Regions from separate parts of the Limnospira fusiformis SAG 85.79 genome, predicted to be linked through region 3. Evidence: riboswitches for the same ligand, from Rfam matches in the RefSeq annotation. Region 3 holds a riboswitch; each other region holds the start of a gene.
What was found. A riboswitch is a leader RNA that binds a small molecule or an ion and turns the genes downstream of it on or off. The one in region 3 is predicted to bind cobalamin.

Region 1 (7,526 bases), 2.7 Mb from region 3:
AGCCACGCATTCAGAAAAGCGGCGAGACGCGATCTAGGTACATAGTGAACCTTAAAAACCTCCCCCGCCATTCCTACTGTTGGCGTATTGGTGCTACAAATCACTGCACCCCGTTCACCATTGAGATACCCCACCCAGGCGTTATAGCCTAGAGACAATAGATTTGTAGCAATAAAATCTTGCTGCCAATTCATCGGCGGATTGGGCGGTTCCTTGGTCGGGCTATCTGTTCCATTCATAAGAAATCCCAGGTGGTTTGCACAGACTCCCCCGTTAGGAAACGGGGGATTTAGACATCAGTTATTTTTCAGTCAAATTAGCTTCCTGGCGCAGAATTTTCGCCGCCTCCACCATATTTTTTAGGGAAGGAATCACCTCTTCCCAACCCCTTGTTTTCAAGCCACAATCGGGATTAACCCAAATCTGTTGTACAGGTAAATTGGCGACCCCGGTTTTTAACTGTTGCACCATCTGTTCTGTGCTGGGAACTGCTGGGCTGTGAACATCGTAAACGCCGTTCCCCACTTGATGTTTGTAGCCCGCATCAGTAATTTCAAACAGGGTTTCGTTATTGCTGCGGCTATTTTCAATGGACAACACATCCGCATCCAACCGCTCAATATGCCCAATAATATCCCCAAATTCCGAGTAACACATATGGGTATGGATTTGGGTTTCCGGTTTGGCTATAGCCGCAGACAGACGGAAAGCATCCACCGCCCAGGATAGATACTCATCCCAACGTTCTGGCTTCAGAGGCAGCCCTTCCCGCAAGGCAGGTTCATCAATTTGTACCATCTTCGCCCCCGCGGCTTCTAAGTCGGCTACTTCATCCCGCAAGGCTAAGGCAATCTGCATGGCTTGTTTACTGCGCGGAATATCGGTGCGGGTAAATGACCAGTTAATCATGGTGACCGGACCGGTTAGCATCCCTTTGACAATTTTATCGGTCAGGGATTGGGCTACCTTGAACTCTCGAACTGTCATGGGTCCGGTGCGGGCGACATCTCCATAAATAATCGGGGGACGCACGCAACGGCTGCCGTAACTTTGCACCCAACCATGTTCAGTAAAGGCAAAGCCTGATAACTGTTGCCCGAAAAATTCCACCATGTCGGTGCGCTCAAATTCCCCATGCACTAATACATCGAGTCCGGCTTCTTCTTGGAATTGGATGCACTTGGCAATTTCGGCATCGATCGCCGCTTCATATTCGGCTTGGGTAATGTCACCCCGTTTCAGTTTCACCCGCAGTTGCCGCACTTCGGAGGTTTGGGGGAAAGACCCGATGGTGGTGGTGGGGAATGGGGGCAAAACGGGCTGGCGTTCTTGACGTTGTTCATAAGGCAAAGTCCGCTCTAAATCCTGGGAGGTCAGATTTTGCAGGCGTTCTTTTACCCCCTGATTAACTGGGCTAAATTCCTGGAAGGTTTGCCATTGCCGGAGGATGACTTCCAGATACTTGTCAGGTTCTTGGGTTCCATAGGAGCGATCGGCCCAATCAGCCAGCAGTGTGATTTCTACTAACTTCTGTTCAGCAAAGCTCAAAACGGACCGCAAGGGTTCGGGGAGTTTGGTTTCTCGCTGGGCATCGTATGGCACAAATTGCAGGGAAGCAGACGGCTGAATCCGCAGGTTAGGGGTGACACGGGAAATGGCTTCCAGGGTTGACAAAACGGAGTCCGGGCGAATTTTCCATACATTGCGGGCATCGACAATTCCCGCCCCCAACTCTTTATCGTCGGGGAAACCATACTGTTGCAGTAACTCTAGGTTACGCCCACGGGTGAAGTCTAAACTAATGCCAGCGACGGGTAATTCCATCACCCAGGGGTAATTGTCTCCCAAGTCATCAAAGTAGGTGACCAGGTGAATGGGTAAGCCGACTTGGCTGAGAGATTGATAAGTTGATTGATAGAGTTGTTTAAAGTTGGCAGCATCTCCGAAGACTAAAGCAGGTTCATGGATTTGGACTTCAGCGACACCCATTTTTTGGAGTTCCTGGAGAAGCAGGAGATAGCGATCGCCTAGTTGTTTTCCCGCTTGGTCTTGATTCATCTCCAAACGACTCAGCCGCAGCAAAGTCACCGGACCCAAAACAATGGGAACAGCGCGATCGCCTAATAAGGTTTGAGCGCGATGCACGGTTTGCAGGAAATCGCTAAAGTCGGCTGGCTGTAATGTTTCGGGAATTTCTGGGACGAGGTAGTGATAGTTGGTGTCGAACCATTTGGTCATTTCCAGGGCGGCAATGCCATCCTTACCCCGCGCCATGGCAAAATAACGGTCGAGTCCGCTAAAGGATGCAAACCGTTCGGGAATGATGCCTAAGCGGATGCTCCAGTCTAAAACGTGATCGTAGAGGCTCATGTCGCCAATACCAATGCGATCGATGCCTGCTTGTCGTTGAGTTTCCCAGTTTTTGAACTCAACTTCATTCCGAGTCTGGATGAGGGTTTCTGCGTCCGATTTACCCCGCCAAAAGGCTTCTAATGCCTTTTTTAACTCGCGACTTTTACCAATACGAGGATAGCCGATAGTCGCGGTTTCCAGACGGGTTTGAGTGTATGTTTCCAAGGTCATAAATTGTCGCGTCCTAACGCTGAAAATAGTCATAGAAATCTAGTCCATCCCCGCGACAAACCAGCGGAGTGAACAATTCAAAGCAGCAGAATATCTGCCCAATTGAGTTAAGCAATACTCAGACCAGACTGATTCAAATCACCGTTAGCATGAGTGACCATCTGCCAGTCAATGTCTACATAAGGCTAGTTTTCTCAAAATGGCAATTTCAAATCAGGGCGCTACCCATGCAACGCCAGGGGAGTCGTCCTAAAAAATGAAGGCAATATTAATTGTGAAAAAGCTAAACGAACCATCATCCGTACCTCGCAGACGAAAAATAACAGTTTGGTGCATCTCCAGAGGAGACAGTTCGGCGGGCATTCTGACTTAGAGAGTTGTGTCTCTCCTCACAGCTGCGGGACAGCGCCGGATTTACGCCGGACTTTCCCCCTTACGTCTGATGGCTGCTCCCCATCAGAACCGACAATATTTAAGCATGATAACACACAAAGCGGAGATTTGACGAAATCATGGCAAAGTTACTGTAAACTGGGGGAACAACGATAGATGTCAGCAACCCGGTTTCTAGGGCTTAGGGTTTCACCAAGCGGCCAAGCCGCCCAAAGTCCATGGGAGAGCCACGGCACGAGAGCATGATTTAATCACAAATTCGGTTAATATTTTAGGGCAATACGGTATAATAAGCGAGAAGGGTTGAGGATAAACCTATTGCCAGATATGTCAAACCCAAGGAAGCGGCCCAAATCCTTCGAGTCCATGAAAGAACACTCCGCAGATGGGACGACAATGGCTCAATCGACACCATCAGAACCCCCGCTGGGCAACGACGATACAACGTTGAGTGATATACTGCCAAATCAGGCAGTGACAAACGCAAAGTCGTTATCTATGCCAGAGTTAGTAGCCGCGCCCAGCAGTCCGACCTCAACCGACAGGTGGCCGCACTGTCCAACCTCTACCCCGAAGCAGAAGTCGTCTCAGAAATCGGAGGCGGGCTCAACTTCAAGGGAAAGAAAATGCTGGCCTTACTGGGACATCATTTGTCAGGAGATGTCCGCATGGTTGTCGTTGCCCACAAAGACCGATTGGCAATATGGGGATTTGACTGGTTTCGATGGCTCTGTGAGTAAAACAGGTGCTCACTCATGGTTCTCAACCAGACAAGTCTCAGTCCAGAACCAGAAATGGTTGAGGACATCCTCGCCCTCCTCCACTGCTTTAGCTCCAGATTATACGGACGGAGTAAATACAAAACTCAGGTCAAAGAAGATCCGGATTTACCCCAGCCCCGAGCTAAATCAAGTCTGGCGTAAATGGCTGGCCGCTTGTCGGTATTGCTACAACCAAGCAATTGCATTATCTAGGAGTGGTAAACGACTAAGCAAGTTAAAGTTACGCAATAAAGTGATGCAGAGTGACTTACCCGAATGGGTCAAAGAAACACCCTGCCACATTCGGCAAAATGCCATCTTTGATGCCTATCTCGCCTTTTCAGCCAGTCCTGGCGCAAGGTTTAGGAGCTGTCGGGATAGTTCTCAAGCCATCAAGTTTAACGATGCTAATTTCTCTTCAGGGAGTTGGTATCCAAGACTAACGAAAGGATTAACTTTCATGGTTTCCGAACCCATCCCTAAAACTTGCGGGCAAGGGACTCAGTTGGTGTTTACCAAAGGTCGATGGTTGGCGATTTTCCCTGAGCCAGTTGCCGTTACCCCAACTGAAGCGAATGGCGTAATTGCATTAGACCCGGGTGTGCGAACTTTCATAACTGGGTTTGATGGTTCACGATTTCTGGAATTGGGCTCCGGGGATATTGGAGGCATTACTAGGCTATGTCAACATTTGGATGATTTGATGAGCCGAATCGCCAAGGAACCCTGTCGTTCAAGAAGGCGACGGATGAGGCAAGCGGCTCAACGAATGAGAACCAAAATCCGCAATCTAGTTGATGAAGCCCACAAACAAATTGCTCATTACTTGACTAATGACTACAGCATAATTTTTCTGCCCACCTTCGAGACTTCCAACATGGTTGCCAAGGTGAAGCGGAAAATCAAATCCAAGACTGCCCGCGCCATGCTGACATGGGCGCATTATCGATTCAAACTAACCCTGAGACATCAAGCCGAGATAACTGGAACCACAGTTGTAGATGTGACGGAAGAATACACCAGCAAAACCTGTACTCACTGTGGTCATGTGCATTCCCAGCTAGGTGGCTCAAAAGTGTTCCGATGTCCGGAGTGTGGGTTCACTCTACCCAGGGACTGGAACGGTGCTTTTGGAATCTTTCTAAAAGCTTTGCGGGATACCGCCTCTGTTACCTTAACGGGTAATAGTGCTATCGTCGCATTGTCCGGGAACAACCGGATAAGTGTCGCGTAAATGTATCAGTAATGTTATACCGTTTCGGATCAGGAGCAAGAATTTAATCCAATATTTGCTTTACATCTTAGGACAATAAGGTACAATACCCCAAAAGATTCGCAACTCAATAATGAGTATACGGTCAAACCCCAGACCATGCCAAATTTCCCTGACGACATACTCATCAAGTCGGATTCATGGTAAAATCCAATCATGGTGCGAGACGTTTAGGAGTCAAATAAGGCTGCAATGCCCGAAATAGCCTCCTAGTGGGACTTACACCCCTTGGTGGAAGATAAGGGACTCGTATCCTGACCATCCCATAACTGTTTATATGTCCCGACGCTTGGAGAAATCTGAGCAAGGCAGGGGACTCAAGGTCATAAACAAACTGAGAAATCAGGGAGTAGAGAGTAAAGGCGATAGCCACCCCCAATTTCAGGATACACGATTCTGGGATTGAAGCGGGGAACGAAAGGCGTGAGGTAGAACCTACTACCAAATGCGACCACTGCCAACCATCCATGACTAGGGAAACCGAATGTCTGGCTTGAACCATCGTAATGATTTAGCAGCGTAATAGGTTGCCACGCTGCGCTCAAAAGAGCAAGGGGAAAAGTAGGGTTTTGCATAAAACACCTACACAGACCTTTTTAAGTACCCCGGTGGAGAGGACAAGTCTAAAGATGGAATGCCCATATAAACGGAACGTTTAAACTCCTCATTGGTTCTCCTTATCAAAAAAGTGAGCAATATTACTCACAAGGAGTAGTGAAAAGTGTAAGCGTATACCATTGAGGGGAAAGGATGTGACTGAAAGCCAATGCCTAATTGTAATGATTAGGATATGCCCACTAGTCACGGTGTAGATATGGAGACTGCGACAAGTAGGAGTAATATGACGAGAGCGAGTTTAAAGACTACGAGTTGTATGCCAAGCTCCCAAAGTTGGAATCATAAAGCGGGGGTTCGTAACCCTGTTCCTAGTGACAAAAAGGGTATCTACATTAGGAGCCGTATGAGGTGAAAGTCTCAAGTACGGTTTGGAAGTGGAGTTGGGGAAGGTGACTTCCCTTTCGACCATAACCAATCAAAGCTTTCCGGACAAAACTCAAACTCAATGACCGTCATCGCACCTTGATGGCCAAACACGCGGGTTATGCTCGGTTCGTGTTTAATTGGGGATTACACTTATGGAGGTCAGCTTATGAAGAGGGACTCAAGCCTAATATCAACTCCATTAAAAAGGTTTTTACTCATTATGTGAAACCTCAATATCCTTGGATGTCTGAATTGTCTTCTAAAGTTTATCAATATGCCTTCATTAATCTAGGGGATGCCTTTAAGCGCTTCTTCAAGGGAATAAGCAGTTATCCTATAATTTAAGAAGAAAGGCTACCATGATAGCTTTACCCTTGACAATTCCGGAAAGCCATTCAATCTGTCAGGAACTCGCCATAAGCTGCCTTTTGTGGGCTGGGTTTCTACATTTGAGGCACAACCCGAAAGTTGGGTTAAGAAAGTCACTATAACGCGCCAAGCAGGTGACTGGTATATGAGCTTTTTCGTAGAAATCACGCCAGAAATTACACCGAAATATCGAGAGAGAATCGGGGTAGACCTAGGAATTAACAATTTGGCGACTTGCTCCGATGGGACCCAATTCTCTAATCCCAAGGCTTATAAAGCAGCGACCAAAAAACTAGCTCGATTACAACGTCATTTAAGTCGCAAAGTCAAAGGCTCGAAAAATTGGGCCAAATGTCTCTTAAAAGTTCAAAAGCTACATCAAAGAGTAGCAAACATTCGGCGGGACACGATTCATAAAATCACTACTTTTTTGGCTAAAAACCACAGCCAAGTCGTCATTGAAGATTTGAATGTGTCTGGAATGTTGAAAAATCATTGTTTGGCGGGTTCTATCGCTGATGCTTCATTTTATGAGTTCCGTCGGCAACTAGGTGACAAGGCAGAACGTTATGGTTCAAAGTTAATGATTGCGGATAGATTTTATCCATCCAGTCAACTTTGTTCTAACTGTGGCCATCGTCAACAAATGCCCCTAGTCCGTCGGACTTTTGAATGTCCAAACTGCGGTCTGGCGATAGATCGTGACTTGAATGCTAGTATAAACCTAGAGTGCGAGACGTTTAGGAGTGAAATAAGGCTGCAATGCCTGAAATAACCTCCTAGAGGGAGTTAAACTAGTCAATCCGGCTGCTACTATAACTAGATTATTAGTTTACCCCTTAAATATATATATGTCCCGACGCTTAGTGAGTTATGACACTAAGCAAGGCAGGGAACTCAGGGTCAATCCCATTCTAAGAAATCGCAATGTTCCATCCAAGTATACTACAAGGAGGAGTATTTAACCCACTTGGGGCGATTATGGGAAAGAGTAAAGGCGGTAGCCACCCCCAGTTTCAGAAATCACAAATCTGGGATTGAAGCGGGGAACGGAAGGCGTGATGTAGAACCTACTACTATAGGCGACCACTGCCAACCATCCATGATTAGGGAAACCGAATGTCCGGCTTGAACCATCGTCATTATACAGCAGCGAAATAGGT
Region 2 (7,526 bases), 1.1 Mb from region 3:
GGAATACTAGCAAAGGCTTCGGCGATACCTCCCCAAAAACTAAATTCTTCTTCGGGTTCTTCCACTGAGTCGGCAGCGGATGCTTCATCAGCCCCTAATTGCTTATAAAGGGCATCCATACTGCCAACCATGACCTCTTTAGCAAATACTCCGGTAAATAAGCCGACAGTAGCCGGCCAATTATCTTGAGTGATTCCCATGGGGCTAAAAACTGGGGTAATTGTGCGACTAACGGCACTTAAAAGAGAATCCTGGCTATCCTGTTTCCCGAAAGAACCATCAGTGCCGACAGAATTTAATAAACCCAGAATTAACACGACAATAACAATCATTTTCCCGGCGCGGGTGATAAAGGCTTTTAACCTTTCCCAAGCGCGGATTAATACACCTTTGGCGGTGGGAATATGATAGGGGGGTAATTCCATGACAAAGGGTGCAGATTGACCGCGTAAGAGGGTATGCTTCATGACTAACCCGGTGAACACGGCTGCTAAAATCCCGATGATGTAAAGCAAGAAAACGATATTTTGTCCGTTTCTGGGGAAAAATGCGGCTACAAACAGGGCATAAACTGGCAGGCGCGCCCCACAGGACATAAAGGGATTCATTAAGACGGTCATTAGGCGATCGCGAGGATTTTCTAAAGTCCGGGTTGCCATAATACCGGGAATATTGCAGCCAAAACCGACCATCATTGGCACAAAAGACTTACCCGGAAGCCCCATAAACCGCATAAACCGATCCATAACAAAGGCGGCGCGGGCGAGATAGCCAGAGTCTTCTAAGATGGCTAGACAGATAAACATTAAGCCAATTTGGGGGATAAATGTAGCAGTGGTTTGGATACCGCCGCCAACTCCTTCGGCTAGAGTACCGATTAACCAACCGGGGGCGTTAATTTGCTCAAGGCCATGAGCCATGCCATCTACAAATACGGTACCAAAGGCGATCTCAAAAAAGTCGATAAATGCGCCGCCAAAGTTAATGGAAATCAGGAACATCAGGTACATGACTACCAAAAAAATGGGTATACCCCAGGCGCGACTGAGGACTACCTGATCAATGTGATCGGAAACGTGCTGTTGTACTAGGTCCGATCGCTGTGTGATACCCTGTAACATCTGATGAATCCAGCTATAGCGCGCATCAGCAATCAATAAGTCGATATCTTCTCCCAGGGTTTGGTGTATGCGGTGGCGGTGGGTGGCAATTTGCTTAACGACATCTTGATTAACCAAACTTTGGCGATCGTCATATTGCAATAAACTGAGACTTTGCCAACGATAGTCTGGGGGTAAGTAGTTATATTGTTGGGCTATAGATTCGGTAATTTCATTGAGGGCGGCTTCGATAAGGGCTGGATAGGCGACTTTAGCTTGGGGGCGGTCTGCCATAAGTATGGCATCTCGGACAATTTCCCGCAGTTGTTCTACCCCTCGCCCAGAACTAGCACTCATGGGAATTACCGGACAGCCTAAGCGATCGCCTAATTGTTGGGCATCAATGGTAATTTGCCGCTGCTGGGCTATATCTATCATATTCAGGGCGATCGCGATCGGCAAACCCATTTCCAGCAGTTGGGTGGTTAGATACAGATTTCGCTCTAGGTTGGACGCATCTACGATATTGATAATTAAGGTGGCTTCACCCGATAGTAAATAGTCTCGCGCTACCTGTTCATCTAATCCAGTGCTGGCATCTTCCACGTCCAGAGAGTAAACCCCTGGCAGGTCAATCACCTTGATGGCCTGGTTTTGATAACGATAGCTTCCCTCTTTCCTTTCTACGGTAACTCCGGGCCAGTTACCTACCCGCTGATTACTACCAGTTAAAGCATTAAATAGGGTCGTTTTCCCACAGTTAGGGTTTCCCACCAAAGCAATACAGGACATCGCAGCCTTATTATCGGTTTGGCGGTTCAGTTCCATAGACTGACTCACAATTTTGTTCCTCCTTTAGGATGGGTTGATCAATGCCACCTGGAGGGCATCTGCTTCGTCTTTGCGTAAACTCAGGTTAAATCCCCTGACCTCAATTTGGGTTGGGTCTCCTAAAGGTGCGTGGCGTTTGACTGTAAATTCCACCCCTGGAGTTAATCCCATGGCTAATAATTTCCGTTTGTAGCTACGGGCGGCGGGGTCATAACCAACCACCCGCAACCGAGAACCGATCGCCGCATGGCGCAACTGCACAACATTAGTCTTATTCATTGATGAGAGTTTCCTTTTCGACTGGGTGAGGTTTTCTGTGGCGACCTGAATATTCTCAGCCATATCTGCCCCCAGTCCTAAGCGATGGTCGCCTAGGGCGATAATCACTGATCCACTGGTTGTGGAACTAATGACATTTAATTCTACACCTGGCATTAACCCCATCCCCATTAGACGGGTATTGCCTCCGGCACAATTGAGAGCAACTATATATAAGCGATCGCCTACCTTCGCCTCGGACAAAGCAAAGGTTCCCGGAATTGATGATTCGCCCACTACAACCAATGATTCTGGTGATTCACTTATGGTGCGAGCATGACCAGTGTTGTCTTTGAGGTAAGTAAATCCTGACCAGCTTGAGCCACCATCAAAGCCGTTCACGGATACATCGGCACAGTAGTTATCATTGTCCATAATCTATTGGCTCTCTGTTGAGCTAATTGAGAATTAATTTTAATTAATACCATGTAACTAAGTAAAAATCCCATTGTTAATAAATTTTTAACAAACCCCCTTGTTTGGAAAAAGCAAAAGATTATACTACAAAAATTAATTTTGTCAACCCCTTGCAATATTTGTTTGCAGTGTGTTACATTTGTTTACAAGAAGTCAGAGAGGCAAAAATACTATGGTTCGTGGACAAATTATGGAAGAAGGTGGACGCGCAAATGTTTACGCGATCGAACCCCAAGTATATGTAGAGGAATCGCAACAATTCGGTTTCAACAAATACGCAGAGAAACTCAACGGACGACTAGCTATGATCGGGTTTATATCCGCCCTAGCCTTAGAAGCATTAACCGGACATGGTGTAATTGGCTGGTTAACTAGCCTGTAAAACCCAGATTTTGTCAACCTATAATTCAGTAGCATTTCGGAGACTTGTATGAAAACAGATTTTAACTTTCCTAACAAATACTTAATCGGACCTGTAATCTTTCGACCGGACTTTAACAGTACCTCAGAAGTAATTACAGCTAACCAAGCCTGGTCTTTATTCTTCACAGGTGGTCAGGAAGACAAAGCCCTTGGTTATAATGCAGAATACGGCAGGTTTTTTACAAATTTACTGATGGCGATCGCCGTTAGTGGCGCTATTGGGGCTTTGATTTTCACTAACTTAGTCTAAGTCATCAAATTTACCTATCTCTCCCTATTCACTAATAACAAACCGTCCCTGTTTAGAAATAAGCAGGGACTTTTTTGGTTTTTCCCCGAATTCGCCCAACCTGTGATAAGATATTCCCGATATCGGTTCTAAGGGAAATCAGCCTTTAGAGGAAAGGGGGAAAGTCCGGTGTAAGTCCGGCGCTGTCCCGCGACTGTGATGGGACTCTGTTAGTCTCTCAGTCAGAATGCCCGCCGATAAGTAACCTATTGTTGATTCATCTGCGAGGTATGGATGATGGTTGATTTAGTATTTTCACAATCTAAATATCATAGCGATCGCCCATCTAAACTCTAGGAAAATCTCAACATTTATAGATAGCAAATCGCTATAATTTCGGAGGAGTCAAAAAACCGTGCATAAAATTCCTGTAACCATTATCACCGGATTTTTAGGGGCTGGAAAAACCACCCTGATCCGCCATTTACTGCAAAATAACCAAGGTCGTCGGATCGCGGTATTAGTCAATGAATTTGGCGAAGTAGGTATTGATGGCGAAATCCTCAAATCTTGCCAAGTTTGTGACGAAGAAGAAACGGAAACTAATATCATCGAATTAGCGAATGGTTGTCTGTGTTGCACCGTCCAGGAAGAGTTTTTGCCGACTATGCAAGAACTACTTAAACGCCAAGATGCGATTGATTCGATATTAATAGAAACCTCTGGTTTGGCTTTACCAAAGCCACTGGTTCAAGCCTTCCGATGGCCGGAAATTCGCACGAAAGCGACGGTAGATGGTGTGATTACGGTAGTTGATAGTGAAGCCCTAGCCAATGGTCAACTGGTGGGAGATTTAGAGGCTTTAGAAAAGCAGCGTCAAGCGGATGAAACTTTGGAACATGAAACACCAATCGAGGAGTTATTTGAAGACCAGTTAGCTTGTGCTGATTTGGTACTTTTGACGAAAGGCGATCGCATTGATGAAGAGTCTCAGCAGCGGGTTCAACAATGGCTAAAACAGGAGTTAACCCCAGGAGTGCAGACGGTTTCCTGTCAGCAAGGTAAAATTTCGGCTGACATATTATTAGGCTTTAATGCAGCGGTAGAAGACCATCTGGACAGTCGCCCTAGTCACCATGACCAGGAAGAAGAACACGAACACGATGATGATATCAATGCTGTGCATTTAGTCTTAGATCCAGTTAAGGACTCCGCCAGTTTAGTTAATCAATTAAAAGCGATCGCCCAGCAGTGGGAAATCTACCGCATCAAAGGTTTTATAGCCGTAGCAAATAAACCCATGCGGATGGTAGTTCAAGGAGTCGGAAACCGATTTGATACCTTCTTCGATCGCCCCTGGAAAGCCGACGAACCTCGCCAAACTCAACTGGTGTTTATTGGTCGTAGTCTTAATCAAGAACAAATAGCCACTTCTTTGCAGTCAGAAACCATGGCGTTAAACAGGTAGAAATCTTATCAATTTTGGTGATTTTAATAATGCGATCGTCCTTATTTAAACAGTAGTAAAATTCACAGCGTCGCCAAAATAGCCCCAATACAACCACACTTTACGCTACTTTCCGTCTCGTCTCCATCCCACCTTCTCCTCCTAATACCATATTGCGTCCCCCAGGTATTCCCCATCTAGTTCACTCTCTAAGTCATGATAGGTTTACCTTTGGATACCCACATTTGATCAATGGTTCGCAAATTCTGACAGAAAAACTGTTTAATCATCTATGGTTCAAAAACGAACAATTGAGGAATTGCATCAGTCAGCATCTTTATTCTAGCCAAAGTTTTTGGTTCAACAACAACTCGAACAGAGTATTATCCCGGTGCTGATTGAAACCCAACAGCAGTTTCTCTCAATTCTAGCCTTGGAATTAGAAAATCCCCTAGATATATTTACCACTTTAGAAATATCAAAGCTCTCTGCTAATTTATTCCTCAAACACCTTCTGATCTTAGCAGATTTTGGAGGTGAAAAACTACAACGTTTAAATCAAGAGTTTGATTTATTGTTCCCCGATGGAGAATTAGAGTATATTTGGAACAACACTCAATTTTGTTATCGTTTTCAGGTGTTACCCATATCAGGAATATTATCAAACCAAAAACTCAACGTTTCCAGCCAGAAATTACTGTTAAGGAAACAAACTCTGTCTGAAGTTTATAAAGATATTATTGTCGTCCTCCTGTTTGCTGGAGATTCAACAAATCCTAAAATTTCTGGCATTTTTAAGACTTGGGGATGTCAGATTGGACAATTAATGGGTAAGTATGATGAACTTTCCGAGTTTATACGCCAGCGTTATATTTATCTAAGCCGTATTACCGCAGGAGCTAAAAGTAATGATTTAGGTCAGCTTTTGCAACGTCATATATATCAATATTTAGGTAAAAATTTAAATCAAAATGATATTAATATCAACCTCAATTCTACCATCCCTGGAGTCAGTCATAAGCAAACAGGAAAAAGAGACACTAACTTTGATATTGTCGTAAGTAAAGGTGAAAAATATATAGCAATTGAAATTAGCTTTCAGGAAACCACAAATAGCACAATTGAGCGGAAAGCGGGTCAAGCAAAATCAAGATTTGAGCAGATTGATGGCTTGGGTTACAAGATTATTTATATTATTGATGGAGTCGGTAACTTCCAACGCCAATCTGCTCTGAATACCATTGATGAGTATAGCCACTTGCTTCTGGCATTTTCTGAGTCAGAACTGAATTACTTACACTACTTTATTCTCGACTTTATAGAAAATGAAAACCGTTAAATTTATAGATTTATTCGCCGGAATTGGGGGATTGCGCCTCGGCTTTGAACAGGCGCTTGAGTCTTTAGGTTGCATTCCTGATTGTCTCCTCAGTAGTGAAATTGATGGGGATGCTAGACAGGTTTATCAAGCTAACTTTTCCGAAACTCCCCAAGGCGATATTCAGACCATTCCCTCCCTTCCCCCCCATCATGTTTTGCTGGCTGGATTTCCCTGTCAAAGTTTTTCATACGCCGGGAAAAAAGCTGGTTTTGGAGATACACGGGGAACCTTGTTTTTTGAGATTTTACGTCTCATGGATAGCCAACAACCCCAGGCTTTTATTTTTGAGAATGTTCGCGGTTTAGTCACCCATGACCAAGGGAAAACTATCAACACAATTCGCCAAAAAATGCAAGAGCGTGGTTATAGTTTTGACCTATTTTTACTGAATAGCTCCAACTATGGTGTTCCCCAAAATCGCGTCCGAGCCTATATGATGGGTGTTCTGAACCAAACCCCTCACTTCAACCTAGTGTCAGATTTGGGTGCTAAGGATTCTCACTCTTATGAGTCCGGTCAACTGTCTCTATTTTCTGCGCCTAAACCTTCCTGTAAAGTCAGAGATATTTTAGAGGATAATCCCCCCCACCATTATGATTGTTCTGCGGAATTTACAACGGCGTTACGCACCTTTCTTCGCGGAAACTTAGAGAAATTACATGGCGTGAGACTGATTGACTATCGTGGGGGAAACTCAATTCACTCTTGGGAGTTGGGGTTACGGGGAGACTGTACCCCCCAGGAAATTGACCTGATGAATCGCTTGATTACTAAACGCCGCCATAAGGTTTTTGGTCAACATCAAGATGGGAAGTTACTTACCAAGGCTCAAATTGCTAGTTTTTATACCCATCCTAATTTAGCGCAATTATTAGCCTCTTTAGTTGACAAAAACTATCTGCAACTTATTGATGATAAATATAAGCCAGTGGCGGGTAATTTTTCCTTTGAAGTATATAAGTTTCTCGACCCCGATAAAATATCGGTGACTTTGGTGGCTAGTGATGGGAACCGATTGGGGGTATATTATGGGGGAAGAGTCCGTCGAATTACTCCCCGTGAGGCGGCGCGTTTACAGGGGTTTCCAGATTCTTTTCAACTTCACCCCAATCAGAATAAGGCTTATCGTCAGTTGGGAAATTCGGTTACCATTCCGGTGGTTAAAGCGATCGCTCAAGAGTTGTTACTAAACTTAATACCAACAGCTAAGACCCCATTTCTTGGGAAACCATAAATTTCCCTAAGCATTGGTAAAATCCCCTAATTAATAGTAGATAATATCGACAGAAAATTGTGGGATTCATTTACATTATACCAGATTGCTGGATGGCTTGATTCAGTGATGCGGAAATGTTAAGATATTCTGACCATTGCCAAAGA
Region 3 (7,526 bases):
CATTAAAAATAAGTCAAAAACCAGGCATTGGTAGAACCATTAATGCTGAGGTACTCACCGATATTTCTCCGCAAGCCCTAGAAAATACCCGGGAAATGTGGCAAGATTTATTGGGGGATTATCTGACGGGAATTGCCTATATAAATGAGCAAAAAACGGTAATTTTAGCAGTAGGTCAATCCATACCAATAGAATTTTTAAATAAGCATAGATTTTCTACGGTAACAGGAGATATTATCGGTCTATTTGAAATTGATAATATTCCCCATATTCTGATTGAGAAGCATGGGACATTTAACGGCAGCCATTTATTTTTATTTAATTTATCACATCTGCGCCAAAAAATCAGACAAAAAGCCACTTTTTATCATTCAAATTACTTAGAATTGGCGATTTTAAATAATCATGAATTGAAGCCTATTTTGATTGACTATAATCAACCAAATCAGGTAATATCGGCACTGAGTCAACAAACGGATATTTTAGAAATTATCAAAAGAAATTACCAACGCGGAAATCAAACGGGGGGGCTATGGTGTAATTCCTGTGATGCTTTCATCGCCTACAGTCCGATTCGCAATCTGGAAGCATCATTAATTATGGGTGAAAAGAAACGGCAACTCTACAGCCCGGTTTATCGCCAGATTTTACTATTATCGGGAACGATGATGCTATTTATCATGGTGGGAACAGCCTGTTTAGTGGTGATTATACGTCCCCTAACTAATCAAATTAGCCAAGAAATCTGGGAACGCCATAAAGCGGAGGCGGAATTAATTAAAGAAAAAAACTTTACCCAAACCTTACTAGAAGCTAATCCGGCTTTTTTTATAGTCCTAGATGTGGAAGGAAAAGTCAAATTCATGAATCCCTCGATGCTGAATACTCTAGGCTATAAGCAAGAGGAAGTGGAAGGGATGAACTACAGCGCCACATTTGTGCCGAAGGAAGAGGGAAAATCAGCGCCCTGGGTATTTGAATTAATGATTAATCGTCGCCTCCCCATACGCACGGAAGAAACTATGATCACGAAAGACGATCGCGAAATTATTGTAGAATGGTATGGTCGTGCGGTTTTTAATAAAGAAACAGATGAATATGAATATTTTGTGGGGGCTGGTTTAGATATTACCGATCGCAAACGCGCCGATGAAGAACTCCAACTACTTCAACAAATTACCCACGCTGTCAGCATCGCCGTAGATTTTGACTCAGCTTTAGCAGTGGCTTTAGATCTTCTTTGTCAAACCACAAGCTGGGAATTTGGGGAAGCATGGATTCCTAACCCTGAACAAACTCATCTGGAATATAGTTTAGTTAGCTATCAAGAAAAACCAGATTTCGCGGGTTTTTATGAACAGAGTAAAAAGTTTTTACTGGGTGTAAATGATGGTTTAGCCGGGAGGGTATGGGCTGGTCAAGAACCGGAATGGGATCGAGATATTTCTGAGGAATCTCAGGCTAATTTTTCCCGCTATTCTCTGATTAAACAATATGGGTTTAAAGCGGGGTTGGGTGTGCCGATTTTAGCAGATAATCGGGTGTTGGCGGTGTTAGTGTTTTTGATGTCAATGCCGCGCGAACAAGATAATCGCTTAGTTAAACTGGTGTCTTCAGTGGCTATGCAATTGGGTTCGGTATTTCAACGGAAGCAAGCAGAGGAGAAATATCGAGATATTTTTGAAAATGCTTTAGAGGGAATTTTTCAAATTGACCTACAAGGAAAGTATATTAGTGCTAACCCGGCTTTAGCTCAAATCTTGGGCTATGACTCTCAACAACAACTGTTGGTTAGGGGTAGCCAAATTAAGAATGTTTATGCTGATCCGGAAACTTATAATAGGTTTATTAATCTTTTACAAACTCGGGGTTCAGTTTCTAATTTTGAAGCCCAAGTTTATCGGCGGGATGGTGAAGCAATTTGGATCTGGCAAAATGCGCGGGCTATTTATAGCGATCGCCATAACCGTGTGCTTTACTATGAAGGGTCAATTATGGAAATTACCCACCTGAAAGAAACGGAAGCTAAACTGCGTCATAGCGCCTCCCATGACTCTCTTACCGATTTATGGAATCGGGCATTTTTCCTAGATAAATTAGATGATTCTATTAGAAAGTGTAAGACCCTAGATAATTATCAATTTGCTATTCTGTTCTTAGACCTGGATGGGTTCCAATTTATTAATGATAGCCTCGGACACGCCATCGGCGACCAACTGCTAATCGAGGTTAGTAAGCGGCTTACAGATTCTGTGGATTCACATATCCTCGCACGATTGGGAGGGGATGAGTTCACGATTTTATTAGAAAATATTAGGGATATTCAAGAGGCGATCGATGTGGCGGAAAGGATTCAGGAATCCTTAAAATTGCCGATATTCCTCGAAAAAAATCAGATTTTTACGGGTGCGAGTATTGGTATTGTTGAGGGTAACTCTAATTATCAAAGTTCTCCAGAGGTATTAAGAGATGCAGATACGGCCATGTATCGCGCTAAAAGGCAAGGAAAAGGCTGTTATGTGGTTTTTGACTCGACGATGCGAACCAATGCTCTGCGGCGCTTATACCTGCAAACCCAGCTACGTTTAGCGTTACAAGAACAACAGTTTGAGCTGAACTATCAACCTATTATTGAACTATCGACGGGGACTATTGCAGGATTTGAGGCTTTATTGCGTTGGGACCACCCCCAAGAGGGTTTGATATCCCCGGCTGAGTTTATCCCCATAGCTGAGGAAGCGGGTTTAATTGTTGATATTGGGGAATGGGTATTGCGACAGGCTTGTTTTCAGTTAAGCGAATGGAAAGAGAAATTTGCGGTTTATTCTAATTTGATGATGAGTGTTAACCTGTCTTCTCAGCAATTTACTAATGATTTAAGTCGGCGCATTAGCAAGATTTTAGTTGAGACGGGGGTGGCGGGTTCGGAGTTAAAATTAGAGATTACAGAAACGGCGATTATGAATGACCCGGAATTAGCGATCGCCACTTTACAACAACTCAAACAACAACAAATCAAAATTTGTATTGATGACTTTGGTACAGGTTACTGTTCGTTGGGTTATCTGCATAAATTCCCAGTAGATATCCTCAAAATTGACCGCTCATTTGTTAGTCAAATTCCCGAAGGTGAGGATAAGCGGGAAATTGTCCGGGTCATTGTGGCTTTGGCTGAAAGTCTGAAGATGGATGCGATCGCCGAAGGTATTGAAACTGCCGAACAACTCCACCATTTACAGAATTTTAAGTGTAAATATGGACAGGGTTATTTTTTCTTCCGTCCCCTCAATTGTCAAGCGGTAGAAGCATTATTAAACCATGATCAAAGGGGATTACCACTACCTGCCCAATTTTAACCAAATTTTAAGAATTTGACCGCCAATAGCGATCGCGTATCTGTTGCTGAATCTGATTTAACTGTGGTTGAGATAAAGCCATATTCTCAGCTTGTAACCAATTAATTAAATCCCCCACTAAAGGAACCCCCAAACCTAAATCTTGGAGTTGTTGACTTTGACTAAAAACGGCTTCTGGTGTACCTTGAAAAGCCAGTTTTCCCCTATCAAGTACCAAAACCCAATCCGCCCAGGCTTCGACAAAATCCAAATTATGAGTAGCGATAACCACAGTAGTTCCTCGCTGTTGAATCTGATTTAATAAGCAGTGAAAATTAGTAACTTGATAGGAGTCAAGATAAGCCGTAGGTTCATCCAAAAACAAGAGTTGTGGCTGCAACACCATTATATCAGCAATTGACACCCTTTTTTTCTGCCCCAAACTCAGATAATTAATCGGGAAATCCGCCAAACCCACTAAATCAAATTCAGCCAAAATTTGGCGCACCCGTTGAGCAATTTCTGAGGTAGATAAACCCAAATTACACAAGCCATAGGAAATATCTTCTGACACGGTAGTTGCTACTAACTGCTGTTCAGGATTTGGGAACACTAAACCCACCTTTTGGCGCAATTGATTCAACCATCGCCGTTTATATTGTAGCGGTTGACCTCGCCAACTAATCACCCCGGACTGAGGACGATATAACCCATTAGCTAATCGAAATAAGGTAGTTTTTCCGCAGCCATTACGTCCAATGACAGCATAACGCTGATATCTACCAAATTGACAAGTGATATTTTCCAGAGTTGGCTGCTGACTACCGGGGTAAGTATACTGAACATTATCAAATTCTAGTAACTCAAATTCCGATGACATACAACCATCCAATAATCACCAATAATAGTAGACAACCACAACATCCTTCCCAGGTATATCGAGGGTTGGATTGATGGCGAGAAACCGACCAAACCCGCAACTCTCCGTTAAACCCCCGCGCGGTTAATCCTAAACAAATTTGTCGATAATTTTCTAGGGTTTGTTGGAGTAGTTGACTGGTGACAATTCCTAAACTGCGGATTGTAGTTTTCCAGTCACCATAACCGATACGAACCTGTTGAGCGATTAATAATTGACTAGCGGTTTCAGTTAACATAAAAATAAACCGATACATTAACATTAATAGTTCTGTGATTAAACTGGGACAGCCAATCTTACGGAAAATTCTAATGATTTCGACGAAGGGGGTAGTGAGTAAAAGAAAATACATACAGGAGCTTAAAACTAGGGAGCGAGTTAGTAGAAAACCAGCTTGTTGCATTCCTTGATTACTGAAATATATCAAGATATTACCTAGGTTAAATTCCCAGATAATATCAGTTTTAATTAATTCAATATTAGCTGAATTAACCACCCCCAATAGTAAGGCGGGAATGCTAGTTAACCAAAAACTGAAGGGGATGGCTTGCAATTTCAGATAAATTCCTAGGGGAATTTTAGCGTAAATCACGACCCAAATTGTCACCCAAATGGTGATCAATATTTGCAGGAGGGGGGGAGCCGCCAAACTGAGACAAAACAGGATGGCGGCAAAGGCTAACTTATGTTCTGAGGGTAAATACCTTAACCGATTGGTATAGGCGATCGCATCAATTTGATGGTACATTTAGGATGAGCGATTTTTGCCTTGTTTACGGCCTTTATATAAGCCAATCACATAGCCGACGATACCCGCACCAATAGCAGCTTGAGAAACAAATAACAGGCTCTCAATTTCGCCACTGGGAACTTCTAAGATAGGTTCAAACCAGGGTTGATAATTGGGTTGAATTTCGCCGATGAGATTTTCGGCTTGTTCATCGGCTCCCTCATAATCTCCTCGGATAAAAATTAGCGGCGTTACCGATAAAATAACGACAGCTAAAATCATCCACAAATTGCCATTTTTTACAGGTTTATCAGAAGTTGGTGTCATGATTTTACTTAGCTATTAGCTTTCCCAATTTTCAAGGTTTGCAGTTCTTCTGAGGCGTAGGACTCTAACCAATTCCAAACTACCAGCGTTAATAGTCCCTCACTAATTGATAGGGGAATTTGAGTGACTGCAAAAATCCCCGCAAATTTGATAAAGGAAGCCATAACCCCCCCAGAAGCAGCCGGAAAAGCTACGGCTAACTGTATGGAGGTAATTAAATAAGTGGCTAAACTTCCCAAGGCTGCTGCGAAGAAAATACCTAACTTTTGTTGGTTAAATTGGCAGAATAGTTGATAAATGCCATAGGCAACCCAAGGGCCGACAATCGCCATAGAAAATACATTAGCTCCCAAGGTAGTTAAACCGCCGTGAGCGAGTAATACGGCTTGGAAAAGTAGGACTAAACTGCCTAAAACTGTCATCACTGACGGTCCGAATAAAACCACTCCTAATCCGGTTCCGGTGGGGTGAGAACAACTCCCTGTAACTGAGGGGATTTTTAGAGCTGACAGGACAAACGTAAAGGCTCCTGCTAGGGCAATTAATAGCTTTAGTTCGGGGTTGTTTCGGGTAATTTTGGTGAGTTTTTGAAAACCAATAACCCAGAAAGGGATGATTAACACCCACCAAAAAATTGACCAGGTAATAGGTAAAAAACCTTCCATAATGTGCATTGCTTGAGCTGGAGTGGCTGCACCTATTACCAAATAAAATGTTAACCCAATCATGGCGATTAGGTGTATCATTCGATGATTTTTGCTCATCTGTACCTCGCAGATTTGTGAGTGAGAAATAACTATAGGCGGGCATCCTGACTCACAGATGGGGTGGACAAATTAGCCGGAAATCTGATTACAGTTGCGGGACAGCGCCGGATTTACACCGAACTTTCCCCATTACTCCTAGTGGCTGTTCCCCACTAGAACCTATAGTTGGCGCTATTGTATCATGTGTAGGTCAACAGTGAACCAAGCTGGCAAATATTTAATTAAGTTTGCTCTCGCCTGGCCCAATATTGTTGGACGGCTTGGACGTTATACCAATTTAAAAAAATCCGAGAAATTTCTAAGGCTAATTGAGGCTGACCACGATTAATTAACCACTGTAAAAAATGCGCCATGGTCCTTTCATTGAGTTGACCTCTTAGGGATAAAATGCCCCAGAGTATCCGATGCAAAATGGTCATTTGAATCATCATTTTGACTGACCAGGTAGGATGTTTTTGATAGAAAACTACCCCCATTCTGCCTCTTTGTTTTTCTTTTTCAATTAGGGCGGGTATTTGGTCTAAGTTAAAGGGGGGATGCCAATGATATCCGACGGCGGCGGGGCATTTGATTAATTTTAAGCCTAATTTTTTTAGCCTAACTCCTAGTTCCAGGTCTTCCCAACCATAAAGCTGAAATTTAGGGTCAAATAATCCGGCTTCGATTAGCCAATGGCGGGCGATCGCCACATTTCCGGTGGCAAAATAAGCGGCAGAAAAATCGGTGATTTTATAGGGTTCTGTGGTGGGATTTTCAAAATTGCAGGTATTCACAACTCGACCATAGGTAAAGATGCGATCGCTTTTTTGAGAGTTGGCAATTAAGGCGGTAGCGTGAGCGGCAAGAAAGCTATCAGTTACCACCAAATCACTATCGATAAAAACAATCAGATCTCCCCTCGCCTGTTCAACTCCCAAATTTCGCGCCGCCGCTGGTCCCTGGTGGTCTTGCTGGTAGATGCGAAGATGGGGAAATTCGAGGGTGTTAGTTCCCAACCATTCCACAGTCCCATCAGTGGAACCATCATCGACTAACACCACCTCATAGCCAGTCACGGCGGCGCTATAGGTTTGATTTTCCAATGCTCTCAGACACTTCTGTAAAATCGGCAAACGGTTATAGGTAGGGATAACAACGCTAAAAAACATATATTTTCTGGGACAGTTGGCGATGCTCTGCAACTATAACCTAATTGTTACAGCCTTACTTTTCAATGGTGGCGATTGGGGTGATAATGAAATGTTTGTTGATCTAGGAGCTTTGGTAGATTATGGGTCGCGCTGAAAAAGCTGTACTTGCCTACTCTGGTGGTGTAGATACCTCTGTCTGTATTCCTTATCTCAAAAATGAGTTTGGGGTAGCTGAAGTAATTACTGTGGCGGTTGACTTGGGACAAGGTGATGAACTAGGACCAGTGAAACAAAAGGCCCTCGACTCTGGCGCGAGTG
Region 4 (7,526 bases), 410 kb from region 3:
TGCTAAAGTGCGAATTAAAATCCCCGCCGCACAAATGCCAATAATGGGGGTTCCTGTTTGGAAGAGTTCCCGCACGGTATCCCCAAAATTATCATAGGTTAAATCAGCCGACTGGGTGCGTTTTGGGGAACCATAGATAATCCCATTACCTAGGGCTTTTTGGATGTTCTTAGCCACATCAAGACTATTTTCGGTTAAAACAATAATGGCTGGTTGGTTCATAACTTAGGGGGAATTAAGGGTTAATTCGGGGTTATTTGGGCAGGTTATGACTAGGTACTAAAATTAATGACCAGTAGGTAACTGAGTTATGGTCAACTTCTGTAATGGGGATAATTGCCTGATTTTTCCAAGTAGCGCGTTCGATATATAAAGCCCTTTGTAGTAGTCCTAAATCTGCCAAAATTTGATAAACTTTAGCAAAATGCCGACCTAATTTCATAATGGCGGCTGCATCAGCTACCGAGAGGCGATCGCGTAATATATCCGCCTCTAATGTAGCCGGAAGAATGGTAAAGACATCATTGCGATAAGTTATCGGTACTCCCAACATAGCCGCACTAGCCATCACTGAAGAAATCCCAGGTATGACCTCAATTGAAAACCGCCCTGATAAGCGATTAAAAATGTACATAAACGTACCATAAAGCATCGGATCTCCCAGACACAAAACCGCCACATCTTTCCCCTGGCTGAGATGTTCGGCAATTTTTTCCGCCCCGATATCATAATAAGGCTGTGACGATCGCTGCACACTAAAGGGTAGGGGGATAGGAATTTCGATCTGATCAGGGGAGATAAAATCGGCGACGATCGCCCTAGCTAAAACCTTGCCATTTTCCAAACTGGGATAGGCAATGACGGGAACAGTTGTTAAAATACGATGTGCTTTTAAAGTTAGTAATTCCGGATCTCCCGGACCAATTCCCAACCCATAAAGTCGCCCTAATTTAGTCATAATTCATTTTCCTTTGCTAACGCATTTACTGCCGCCGCTGCGATCGCACTCCCACCGCGCCGCCCATGGAGTGTCATAAATGGAATACCACGGCTATTAGATGCCAATTCAAGTTTCGACTCTGCCGCGCCGACAAAGCCGACCGGAAACCCTAAAATCAGTGCAGGTTTCACTAAACCATCATCCAACATTTCCAGCAGGTGAAAGAGGGCAGTCGGTGCATTACCAATGGCTACCACTGCGCCTTGTAAATTATCCCCCCATAACTCCAATGCTGCCGCCGACCGAGTATTATTAATCTGGCGAGCGATATTAGGGACATCTGGATGATTTAGGGTACAAATAATCGGGTTATTTTTAGGTAAGCGTTTTTTAGTAATTCCCCTAGCCACCATCATGGCATCACAAAAGATGGCTTTTCCCTGTTGTAGTGCCTCCCGTCCGACTTTAACGGCATTTTCTGAGGCTTGTAAATCTCCGACAATATCCGTCATTCCGCAGGCATGAATTAACCTAACTGCTACATGAGATAAATCATCTGATAAACCTTGAAAGTTGGTTTCATCCCGAATTATTCCAAAGGATTTCTGATATATTTGGTTGCCGTCACGCAGGTAGTCTATCATCAGCAAATTTGCAGGTAATTAGTGATTAATTAAGTGGGCGATTTTGGGTCAAAAAATTAGCTAAAAATTCGGGTATTTCGGTAAATACTCCCTCAAAAATTTTTTGTTTTAAGGATTGTTCACCATCCCCAAGATACACTTGGTAGCCTTCGATAGTTTTCCCATTTTGATTAATTGTATGCCCTAAAAGGGTGATTTCTGCGGGACTGGGTTGAGCGCAAAATTTAGGGCAACCAGTTACATGAATATTAATAGGAGTATCTAAATTTAATCGCTGGTGGAGATATTCTGCTAATTGGGAAGCGTGAGTTTGAGTGTGGGTAAGTGATGCGGCACAGCCAGGCTTACCACCACAAGCAGCGATCGCCACTTGATTTGACTCAATTTCCGCGAAGCCTAATAAAGATAGTTTCGGCAATAATTGGCTGATTTGTTGATGGGGAATATCTGGCATTATAATTGTTTGCCAAGGGGTTAATCTTAACTCGGCATTACCAAAGGTTTCTGAAAGTTCTACTAATCCTAACCATTGTTGTGCATTAATTTGTCCTAGGTGTAATGATATCCCAATATAACACAATTCGGCGTTTTTTTGGGGATAAATTCCTAAATGATGATAGGGTTGGCTGGGGGTAGGTTCAGCGGACAATATCGGCAAGGGCTGGGTTAGTTGGCTGTTGACTTGCTGGATATATGTATCTAATCCTAGATGGTCAATTAGCTGTTTCATCCGAGGCTTTTTCCCGGTATCTAAGGGGTTGTTTCGGACATACTCCCCATAGACATTAATAAGGGTAGCGACTACAGATAAACATTGTTCTGGCGTGATGACAAGTTGGGTATTATATAGCTTTTTATCTCCGGCGATCGCCAACTGAAAATTAATGCTATTATTCCCATCATCTACCGAGATCGCATTAAGCTGAATCTCATTATATCGATGTTCCCAAGCCACCGGAGAACGGATACCAATTCCCACAGTCCCCCCCCCATCAACTCCGATGCTAAACTTAGGACTAAGTTCGCCAATTAACGGGTGATTTTGAATCAGATTATCCAGGGCTTTAATCAGGGGACTAGTATCAATTAACTCCTGGCTATCAATTCCCGCCGTCGGACTACCCATAATATTGCGTAGGTGGTCTATGTGGGGATTTTGAGCAGCTAAATTTAATTTTTGCAGCATCTCAAAAACGGCGCTAGTTGGTGGTTTTTGCACTCCCCGAATTTGTAAATTAGCGCGATTAGTTACTTGTAGCGTCCCTCCCCACTCCGTTAATAAATAACCCAATAATTTACCCTGTTTACTATTAATTAATCCGCCCGGAGTCCGAATGCGGATTAAAAAACCATCCTGGGCGTGGGTTCCATAAAATAGACCCGGACAAACATTTGCTTTAACTAACCAATTCATGGTGATTTGTTTCTCCATGCGACGCAGAGAATGAGCCGCAAAATTAGCTGATTTTGACAACTCATCAATAACTTGTAGTTGGCATTCTGACTCAGAAAATTGTATTACAGTTGCGGCACAGTGTCGGAATCTCACCGAACTTTCCCAACTACAAGCCCAAATACTATATCATGAATACTGGTATTTTAACTATAAATCATGGTCAGCAGGGATTTTTCCCACAAATGGTTATCAATTGTAGGAATTGGGGAAGATGGGTTAGAAGGGTTAAGCGCCACGGCGCGATCGCTTTTATCTATGGCTTCAGTAGTTGTCGGTGGTCAACGTCATTTAGCAATGTTACCCCCGGAGGATAAACGAGAAAAACTCCTCTGGACTTCTCCTCTGGATGAGTCGATCGCAGAAATTATCCGCCGCCGTGGTCAACCCGTCTGTGTTTTAGCTAGTGGCGATCCGATGTGGTATGGTATTGGCGTTACCCTTACCCGTCGCCTACCCCTTGAGGAAATTACTATAATTCCTTCTCCCTCTACATTTAGCCTAATTTGTAGTCGTTTGGGTTGGTCTGTAACCGATGTAGAAACCCTGAGTTTATGTGGTCGTCCCCTGGCTTTATTAAATCGGGTAATTTATGGGGGTGCGCATCTGTTAATTTTAAGTGCTAATCGTCGCACTCCCGCCGCCGTGGCTGAACTCCTAACACATCAAGGATTTGGTGATAGTTTAATCGTGGTGTTGGAACATTTGGGAGGCAAAAAAGAGAGACAAATTTCGGGTATCGCTTCCTCTTGGGATGTTGACGAAGTGGCTGATTTAAATGCGATCGCCGTAGAGTGTATTAGTTCTAATCCCGTTAACTTTTCCCCTAGTTTCCCGGGACTTCCTGACAGCGCCTACCACCACGACGGACAGTTAACTAAACAGGAGGTCCGAGCGATTACTCTCAGTCGATTATCTCCCCTACCGGGACAACTTTTATGGGATGTCGGTGCAGGTTGTGGGTCCATTGGTATTGAGTGGATGAGAAGCGATCGCCGTTGTCAAAGTATCGCCATAGAACAGCATCCCAGACGCTTAGAATATATTGCTGATAATGCCACAGCTTTAGGGACTCCAGACCTGCAAATAATAGCCGGAAAAGCACCCGAATCATTAATTAATTTACCTTCCCCTGATGCCATTTTTATTGGTGGTGGTATTACCACCCCAGGTCTATTAGAAACCTGTTGGAAAAAATTGCGATCGGGAGGTCGTCTAGTGGCTAATACAGTCACAGTTGAGAGTGAGTTACTTCTGTTACAATGGCATAATAAATTCGGGGGTGAACTTACCCGAATTGGCATTGAAAGAACTGCAGCCATTGGCAATTTTTTAGGCTGGAAACCCTTAGCTACTGTCACTCAATGGTCAGTGCTGAAACCATAACTAAAAAGGCGGTTTATTGTTGGTGTAACCAAGCGATCGCCGACTCAATATCAGCCACTGTTTCCCCCATAGGAATGGGAGGACGTTGCACCATAACCACAGGTAATTTCAACTCTCGCGCCGCCACAATTTTGGCGTAGGTAGCATCACCGCCGCTATTTTTACTAACAATTGCACCCAGTTGATATTCCCGTAAAATTGACAGTTCATCTACCACCGAAAACGGCCCCCTTTGTAACAATAATTCCCCCCTAGGTATAGGTAAATTCGGCTGAGGTGGGTCAATCATCCGCATTAAAAACCAGATATCTTTTAGTTCAGCATAGGCGGAAAGTTCCTGACGACCAATAGTTAAAAATACCCGTTCAGCTAACCCTGATAAAACCATAGTAGCCTGTGAGTGACTATCCACCTCAACCCAGTTATCGCCGGGGACTTTTTCCCAAGCCGGACGGACAACCATTAACCGTTTAATTCCACATTCATTAGCTGCTATAGCCGCATGGTCAGAAATTTGGGCAGCAAAGGGGTGGGTAACATCAATTAAAATATCAATTTTTTGTTGTTTTAAATAGTCGATTAAACCCTGAACACCGCCAAAACCCCCAATCCGAAAAGCCGCCGGGTCTTTCGGGGTAACTGGCTGTTGAGTGCGACCCGCAAAAGAAGCGATCGCCTCTATATTCGCCATAGTTTGAACCCTATCATATAGGGCTGTCGCTTCCGCCGTTCCTCCCAAAATCAAGATTTTTTTACAGTAATTACTCATCCAAATTAATAGGTTAAGATTAGCCCGATAAACCCCAGCAAAAACCAGGTTTTCTATGGGAATTCCAGACAGACTTAACCATCAATTCCATAAAAAACCCAGTTCTTGACTGTCAGAATTATCTACAGACCAGATAAAACTTCCCGCGCCGCCGCCAGAGTTTGATCAATATCTTCCTCAGTATGCACAAAAGAAGTAAAACCAGCCTCAAATTGTGAAGGAGCCAAATAAATACCCCGTTCTAACATACCTCGATGGAAGCGACCAAACTTCGCCAAATCCGACTTTTTAGCATGATCATAATTATGAACAGGTCCCTCCGTAAAAAAGAACCCAAACATCGCGCTAATTTGCCCACCACAGGCTGCATGACCTGTTTCTTTAGCAATTTCCAATAAGCCATTACTCAGCTTTTTGGTAATTTGGTCGAGATATTCATAAGTCCCCGGCTTTTGCAATAGTTCCAGAGTCTTAATTCCCGCCGTCATGGCTAGGGGATTTCCTGATAGGGTTCCCGCTTGGTACATAGGACCTGCTGGCGCGACCATAGCCATAATATCCTGACGACCGCCATAGGCTCCCACAGGTAAGCCACCACCGATAATTTTACCCAAAGTAGTTAAATCTGGGGTAACACCAAATTTTTCTTGAGCGCCACCGTAAGCAATGCGGAAGCCAGTCATCACCTCATCAAATACCAGTAAAGCGCCATTTTCCTCGGTCAGCATCCGCAAACCTTCCAGGAAACCCGCATCAGGAGGAATAAAGCCAGAGTTGCCTACAACGGCTTCTAGGATGATACCTGCGATTTGACCTGGATTTTCCGAAAATAGTTTTTTGACCGCTTCTAGGTCATTGTAGGGGGCGGTGAGAGTGTTTACAGTCACATTTTTAGGTACGCCGGGAGAATCGGGTAAGCCGAGAGTCGCCACACCCGATCCGGCTTTGACTAGGAACATATCCGCGTGGCCGTGGTAGCAGCCCTCAAATTTGATGATTTTTTCGCGACCCGTAAAGGCTCGCATTAGTCGCAGTACGGACATACAGGCTTCCGTACCAGAGTTAACAAACCTTACCATTTCGATGCTGGGAACAGCGTCGATCACCATTTCCGCTAAAACGTTTTCTAGAGCGCAGGGTGCGCCGAAACTGGTCCCTTTTTCTAGCGCTTCGTGGAGAGCGGCGATTACTTCTGGGTGAGCATGACCGCAAATAGCTGGCCCCCAAGTGCCAACATAGTCAATATATTGGTTCCCGTCAACGTCCCAAACGTATGCTCCTTTGACGCGATCGAAAACTATGGGTTGACCGCCAACGGATTTGAATGCACGCACTGGGGAGCTAACCCCCCCTGGCATGATTTTTTGGGCGGCGCTAAAGATTTCCTCAGATTTTGTTGTTTTTAATGGGGTGCTTACCACTTTAATCTCCTTATGCTTAATATGTTTGGATGCTGTGGTGCCAAATTTGCTAACGGTGAGACACAAAATGATATTCTAAACAGTAGTGGTGTTTTTTATGACATTTAGTGGAGTTATGGCAGCCGGGAAACCCCCAGAATTGGGGAATCTGATTGATATTGATAAAATTCGTTACGATGATCAGGGCCTGGTAGCGATCGCCATTCAGGATATCTTAAATGGTGGGGTTTTGGCTTTGGGGTCGATGAACCGGGAAGCACTACAGAAAACCCTCGCGACTCAACAACTGTGGTGGGTTCAACAGTCACAGATTGAACTTTGGCATCCTGATATTATACTGGAGTCCATTAGCTATGACTACCGGGGCAATTTTCTGGTGGCTGGGGTTGCCTATTGTCCCTCGGAGTTAAATGGCTCTGGTGGACATACCTTGGCGGGTTTGTTTCGGGTAATTTGCGATCGCCGAGATCATCCAAATTCCCAATCCTATACCTGTCAGTTATTCGCCGGGGGAGATAATAAGATTCTCAAGAAAATCGGAGAAGAGGCGGCGGAAGTAGTTATGGCTTGTAAGGATGATGAGCCGCAGGCGATCGCCTCAGAAGTAGCCGATTTATTTTATCATTCCCTGGTGGCTCTGGCTTATCATCAGGTGGATTTACGGAAAGTTTATGAACAGTTAGAAGCACGTCGTCAATGAGTAAATTAACTCCGATTTCCTTAACGGTTCATTATATTAATGGGGAGTCCTACGAGTTTGAGTTTATGCCTCAGCAAACTTTGCAGGGTAGCGCTGTCAGTCCTCTGCAACAGATTTTGGGTTCCCATGAAATTATTATAGAGTTGGAGGATCGTTTGTTAGTAATTCCCATGGAAAATATACAGGCGATCGAGATTTCTCCACCCCCTAGCA

Region 1: it holds a riboswitch for cobalamin, as region 3 does, so the genes downstream of both, metE (5-methyltetrahydropteroyltriglutamate--homocysteine S-methyltransferase) here and HFV01_RS13325 (energy-coupling factor ABC transporter permease) in region 3, are expected to answer to the same signal.
Region 2: it holds a riboswitch for cobalamin, as region 3 does, so the genes downstream of both, cobW (cobalamin biosynthesis protein CobW) here and HFV01_RS13325 (energy-coupling factor ABC transporter permease) in region 3, are expected to answer to the same signal.
Region 4: it holds a riboswitch for cobalamin, as region 3 does, so the genes downstream of both, cobG (precorrin-3B synthase) here and HFV01_RS13325 (energy-coupling factor ABC transporter permease) in region 3, are expected to answer to the same signal.

What each region holds. Positions count from the first base shown of each region.
Region 1 covers NZ_CP051185.1:63,882-71,407, forward strand. The annotation lists gene HFV01_RS00330 (hypothetical protein) at 1-239, opposite strand, end outside; gene metE (5-methyltetrahydropteroyltriglutamate--homocysteine S-methyltransferase) at 301-2,583, opposite strand; cobalamin riboswitch at 2,921-3,065, opposite strand; partial or broken gene HFV01_RS00340 (IS607 family transposase) at 3,294-3,899, shown strand; gene HFV01_RS00345 (RNA-guided endonuclease InsQ/TnpB family protein) at 3,862-4,971, shown strand; gene HFV01_RS00350 (hypothetical protein) at 5,334-5,555, opposite strand; partial or broken gene HFV01_RS00355 (RNA-guided endonuclease InsQ/TnpB family protein) at 6,094-7,138, shown strand; gene HFV01_RS00360 (hypothetical protein) at 7,343-7,526, opposite strand, start outside.
Region 2 covers NZ_CP051185.1:1,758,349-1,765,874, forward strand. The annotation lists gene feoB (Fe(2+) transporter permease subunit FeoB) at 1-1,928, opposite strand, end outside; gene HFV01_RS08285 (ferrous iron transport protein A) at 1,956-2,624, opposite strand; gene HFV01_RS08290 (CAB/ELIP/HLIP family chlorophyll-binding protein) at 2,839-3,048, shown strand; gene HFV01_RS08295 (hypothetical protein) at 3,097-3,339, shown strand; cobalamin riboswitch at 3,446-3,591, shown strand; gene cobW (cobalamin biosynthesis protein CobW) at 3,734-4,786, shown strand; gene HFV01_RS08305 (DpnII family type II restriction endonuclease) at 5,121-6,104, shown strand; gene dcm (DNA (cytosine-5-)-methyltransferase) at 6,091-7,380, shown strand; gene HFV01_RS08315 (hypothetical protein) at 7,451-7,526, opposite strand, start outside.
Region 3 covers NZ_CP051185.1:2,812,549-2,820,074, forward strand. The annotation lists gene HFV01_RS13305 (sensor domain-containing protein) at 1-3,356, shown strand, start outside; gene HFV01_RS13310 (energy-coupling factor ABC transporter ATP-binding protein) at 3,364-4,215, opposite strand; gene cbiQ (cobalt ECF transporter T component CbiQ) at 4,199-5,002, opposite strand; gene HFV01_RS13320 (energy-coupling factor ABC transporter substrate-binding protein) at 5,003-5,311, opposite strand; gene HFV01_RS13325 (energy-coupling factor ABC transporter permease) at 5,320-6,075, opposite strand; cobalamin riboswitch at 6,096-6,256, opposite strand; gene HFV01_RS13330 (glycosyltransferase family 2 protein) at 6,300-7,226, opposite strand; gene HFV01_RS13335 (argininosuccinate synthase) at 7,349-7,526, shown strand, end outside.
Region 4 covers NZ_CP051185.1:3,227,367-3,234,892, forward strand. The annotation lists gene cobJ (precorrin-3B C(17)-methyltransferase) at 1-222, opposite strand, end outside; gene cobI (precorrin-2 C(20)-methyltransferase) at 254-958, opposite strand; gene HFV01_RS15150 (precorrin-8X methylmutase) at 955-1,584, opposite strand; gene cobG (precorrin-3B synthase) at 1,610-3,058, opposite strand; adenosylcobalamin-variant (AdoCbl-variant) riboswitch at 3,070-3,153, opposite strand; gene cbiE (precorrin-6y C5,15-methyltransferase (decarboxylating) subunit CbiE) at 3,197-4,423, shown strand; gene HFV01_RS15165 (cobalt-precorrin-6A reductase) at 4,437-5,192, opposite strand; gene hemL (glutamate-1-semialdehyde 2,1-aminomutase) at 5,315-6,613, opposite strand; gene hisE (phosphoribosyl-ATP diphosphatase) at 6,711-7,313, shown strand; gene HFV01_RS15180 (hypothetical protein) at 7,310-7,526, shown strand, end outside.